DNA from 2 places in the Luteibacter flocculans genome. Region 2 is predicted to be linked to the other one. Evidence: predicted binding sites of a transcription regulator. Region 2 holds the regulator's gene; the other holds the start of a gene.

Region 1 (2,199 bases), 170 kb from region 2:
GCGCTGGACGAAGTCACGAACAACCTGCAGCGCATCCGTGAGCTGGCCGTGCAGTCGACCAACGCGTCGAACTCGGCGAGCGACCGCGCCGCGCTGGACTCCGAAGTGCAGCAGCGTCTCTCGGAAGTGACCCGTATTGCCACGCAGACCAACTTCAACGGCATGAAGGTCCTCGACGGTTCGGCCAACCAGCTGAGCTTCCAGGTCGGTGCCAACGTCGGTGAAGTGATCACCGTCGGCCTCGACAAGGGCGTGAAGGCCAACCAGGTCGGCCAGCTCGCTACCGGTTCGATCGGCGGTTTCAAGGCTGCCGCCAACACGGCCGGCGTCACGACCGCTTCCAGCGTCATCGCTGACTACACCGCGAACTTCTCGATCACGGTTGATGGCCAGACTGCCGCCGTGACCGGCGCCACCGATCAGGCGAGCTTCCTCACCAAGCTGAACACGGCGCTGACCGCCGGCACCTCGGGTGCCACCGCCAGCTTCGACGCCACGAACCACCTCGTCCTCACCAGCGGCACCACGGGCAAGGCTTCCACCGCTCCGGTCGTTGCGGGTACGGACGTCGCCCAGCTCGGCACGCTCAAGACCGTCGATGGTGTGGACGCCGGCTCGGCCGCTCCGGTCACGCTCGGTAACGTCACCCTGCAGGTCGGCAGCAACCCCGCATTCAGCCTGTCCGGTACGTACAACACCGCGCAGGATCTGGCTGACGCCGTCAACGCCAAGTCGGGCGATGGCATCAATGCCTACGTGGGTTCGGACGGTGCGGTGAAGTTTGCCTCGGCCTCCACGATCACGGTGGGCGGTACCGCTGCCGACATCACGGCCTCCGGCCTGACGGCTGGCGCGATCAACGTCGCCACCACGACCACGCTGGCCGATTCCAGCATCAAGACGGTCGATGGCGCCAACGACACGATCAACCGCGTCGATGCCGCTCTCCAGTCGATCTCGGACCTCCGTTCGAACCTCGGCGCCGTGCAGAACCGCTTCGAGTCCACGATCTCCAACCTGCAGAACATCTCGCAGAACCTGACCGCGTCGAAGTCGGCCATCACCGACGCCGACTTCGCCCAGGAAACGGCGAACATGTCCTCGGCGCAGATCCTGCAGCAGGCCGGCGTCTCGGTCCTGGCCCAGGCCAACCAGAGCCAGCAGATCGTCCAGAAGCTCCTCCAGTAACAGGATGAGCGAAGAGGTCCGGGGTAACCCGGACCTTGGCAGGGTAATTGCTTAGTTGTCACGGCTGGCGTTCGCGAGAGCGCCAGCCGTCGACAAATTGGCGCCCAGGGCAGTGAGGCGTCTTCAAGGAGAGCTTCATGGCCACCAATCCAGTCAGCATCGGTTCCAGTTCCATCGACGTCGCCACGATCGTCAGCGGTCTCGTTGCGAACAAGCGTAGTGCGCAGGACAAGCAGGCCGCGGCCGATAAACAGGCCAATACCACCCAGATTTCCGCGGTGGGCAATTTCACCTCGTCGCTGACCAGCCTGCAGACCGCGATCAAGTCCCTCACGGACGGCACCGCGTTCACCACGCAGACCACCTCGGTCCAGGATTCGACGGTCCTCTCGGCCAGCGCCGACAACACCGCGCAGCCCAACAATTACAACATCGTCGTCAGCAAGCTGGCCACGTCGCAAAAGACCACGTCCGCCGCGTTCACGGACTCCAAGACCGCCGTCGGTACGGGCAACCTCACCATCGCCATCGGCAGCAAGTCGATGAGCCTGGACATCGAAGCCGGCGCGAACACGCTCGAGAACATCCGCGACGCGATCAACAAGTCCAAGGACAATCCTGGCGTCAACGCCAGCATCGTCACCGGTACGGATGGCGCGCATCTTGTGTTGACCTCGGCGGCCACCGGCAAGGCCAATGCCTTCACGGTGACCAGCAGCGGCGGCGACGGCAATCTCGCGCAGTTCAATTTCGATCCGGCCACAGGTACCACGCCGACCCCGGCGCAGGACGCCCAGTTCACGATCGATGGTCTGCCGGCAACGAGTTCGTCCAACGTCGTCACCCAGGCGATCGATGGCGTGACCGTCACCCTGTCGAAGGTCGGCAGCAGCAGCATCACCATCGCCAACGACACGACGGCGGTGAGCACGGCGCTCGGTTCGCTGGTCAGCGCCTATAACTCGTTCATATCGACCTATAAGACGCTGACCAAGTACGACGCCACCAACA
Region 2 (2,199 bases):
GTCGTTCTTGTTGTCGTCCTCGAGCCGGGCAATGCCGTCCGCATGCAGCCGCGTACCGGCGCAATGCAGGGTGCCACCGGCCTTGTGCTCGTTCTTGTCCACGGAAAGAACGACGTCGAGGCCCTTGATGTTGTCGAAAAGGCGTTCGAAGCGGCTGATCTGCTGTTCCACGCGCTCACGCAGAGCCGGGGTGATTTGGATGTGCTGGCCGCTGATCTGGATTTGCATTGACGCCTCCTTCTTGCTGAGGGTGCCGCCTCGCGGCGACGAGATCGAGGCGGCGGAAACACCGCCTCTCTAGCCTGAATCTGTGGGACCGTAGGTGTGCTTTGGGGTTCCCTCGGTCGTCAACTGGCGCGAATACGTTCGCTGGAACTGGGGATGCGCATCGCTTCGCGGTACTTGGCCACCGTACGTCGGGCGACCTGAATGCCGCGTCGATGCAGTTCTTCCGCCAGGGCCTGGTCGGACAGGGGGCGGCGCGCGTCTTCGCCGAGGATCAGCTTGCGCAGCATGGCCTGGATGGCCGTGGCCGACGCACTGCCGCCGTCTTCGGTGGCGACGCCGCTGGAAAAAAAGTGTTTGAGCTCGAAGGTGCCGCGTGGCGTGTGCATGTACTTGCGGGTGGTGACGCGGGAAATGGTCGATTCGTGCATGCCCACTTCCTCGGCGACCTCGCGGAGCACGAGCGGATGCATGGCTTCCGGGCCGTAGTCGAGGAACGCGCTTTGCCGCCGGACGATCACCTCCGCCACCTTCTGCAGCGTTTCCGCACGGGATTGCAGGCTCTTCAGCAACCAACGGGCTTCCTGCAGCTGGCCCTTCATCCACGTGGCATCGTCGCCGCGCGCGCGGGCAATGAGGTTGCAGTAGTGCTGGTTGAGGCCAAGGCGCGGCTGGGCATCCGGATTCAGACTGACCTGCCAGCGTCCGTTCTCCCGGCGTGCGTAGACGTCCGGCGCCACGTATTCCACGGGCGTGGCATCCAGTGCCGCACCGGGGCGCGGGTCCAGGCTGCGGATCAGGGCGGCGGCTGCCGCAACGTCTGCCTCGGGCGCCTTCAGGCGGCGGGCGATCTTCGCCGCGTCGTTGCGCGCCAGCAGCTCCAGCTCCTCGTTGACGATGCGGATCGCGAGTTCGCGATGCGGCGTCTCGAACGAGAACTGGGACAGCTGGCAGAACAGGCAATCGCGGAGATCGAGGCTGGCGATGCCGGTAGGGTCGAACCGTTGTACGCGCTGCCGCACCGCTTCGATTTCCTCGGCGCTGGCATGCAGTTGAGCGGGCAGGGCGGCTTCGACAGCGGCCACGCCGTCACGCAGGTAACCGTCCTCGTCCAGTGCGTGGATGATCGCCATGGCGATGGCGTGATCGCGCGGCGAGAACTGCGACAGATTGAGCTGCCACTCCAGGTGCTGCTGAAGGCTTTCCGGTGCGGCGTTCTGAGGCTCGAAGCCATCTTCGTCGCCGCCTCCCGTCCGCGAGGACGAGCCGGAGTAGTCGCCTGCTTCACCGTGGAAACGGTCGTCATCCCATTCGGGCGCCAGTTCTTCCGACGGCGTGGCGGTCGATTCCTCGTCTTCTTTCGACGCCTTGGTGGGCTGCTGCTCGCGCGAGAGGAACTCGGGGCTTTCGTAACCCTCGTCTGCCTCGCCCTCCGCCTCCGGCTCGGCCTCGGCGTCTTCCGCGAATTCGAGCAGCGGGTTGCTTTCCGCGATCTGGCGGAGTTCGGCCTCGAGCTCGAGCTGTGACAACTGCAGCAGGCGGATGGCCTGTTGGAGCTGCGGGGTCAGCGTGAGCTGCTGATGGAGGCGAAACTGAAGTCCGGGTTTCATGCCTTCGGCGCTTTGGGTTACGCAGCCATCGTAACCCCTTACGGGCCGCGCAAACCAGCACCGTTACGGCTAGGCCGCCCGTCGGAATGCGACGCGTGTGTCAGATACGGAATTCACGCCCCAGGTACACCTCGCGCACCTTTTCGTCGGCGAGGATGTGCTGAGGTGTGCCCCGGGAGAGGACCTCGCCGTCGTTCAGGATGTACGCCCGGTCGCAGATGCCGAGCGTCTCGCGGACGTTGTGGTCGGTGATGAGTACCCCGATGCCGCGTTCCTTCAGGTGGCGGACGATGCGCTGGATCTCGCCGACGGAAATCGGGTCCACGCCCGCGAAGGGTTCGTCCAGAAGCATGTAGCGCGGGCG

What was found. Region 2 encodes sigma-54, which starts transcription at its own class of promoters, with help from an activator protein. Its sites were predicted from a motif close to TGGCACGNGCNTTGC; they were not measured.
Region 1: fliD (flagellar filament capping protein FliD) is a predicted target of sigma-54. The motif match lies at 1,225-1,239, and genes of this name have one in related genera.

Annotation. Positions count from the first base shown of each region.
Region 1 covers NZ_CP063231.1:3,113,766-3,115,964, reverse strand. The annotation lists gene IM816_RS13445 (flagellin N-terminal helical domain-containing protein) at 1-1,188, shown strand, start outside; gene fliD (flagellar filament capping protein FliD) at 1,326-2,199, shown strand, end outside.
Region 2 covers NZ_CP063231.1:3,279,420-3,281,618, reverse strand. The annotation lists gene hpf (ribosome hibernation-promoting factor, HPF/YfiA family) at 1-228, opposite strand, end outside; gene IM816_RS14265 (RNA polymerase factor sigma-54) at 348-1,835, opposite strand; gene lptB (LPS export ABC transporter ATP-binding protein) at 1,936-2,199, opposite strand, start outside.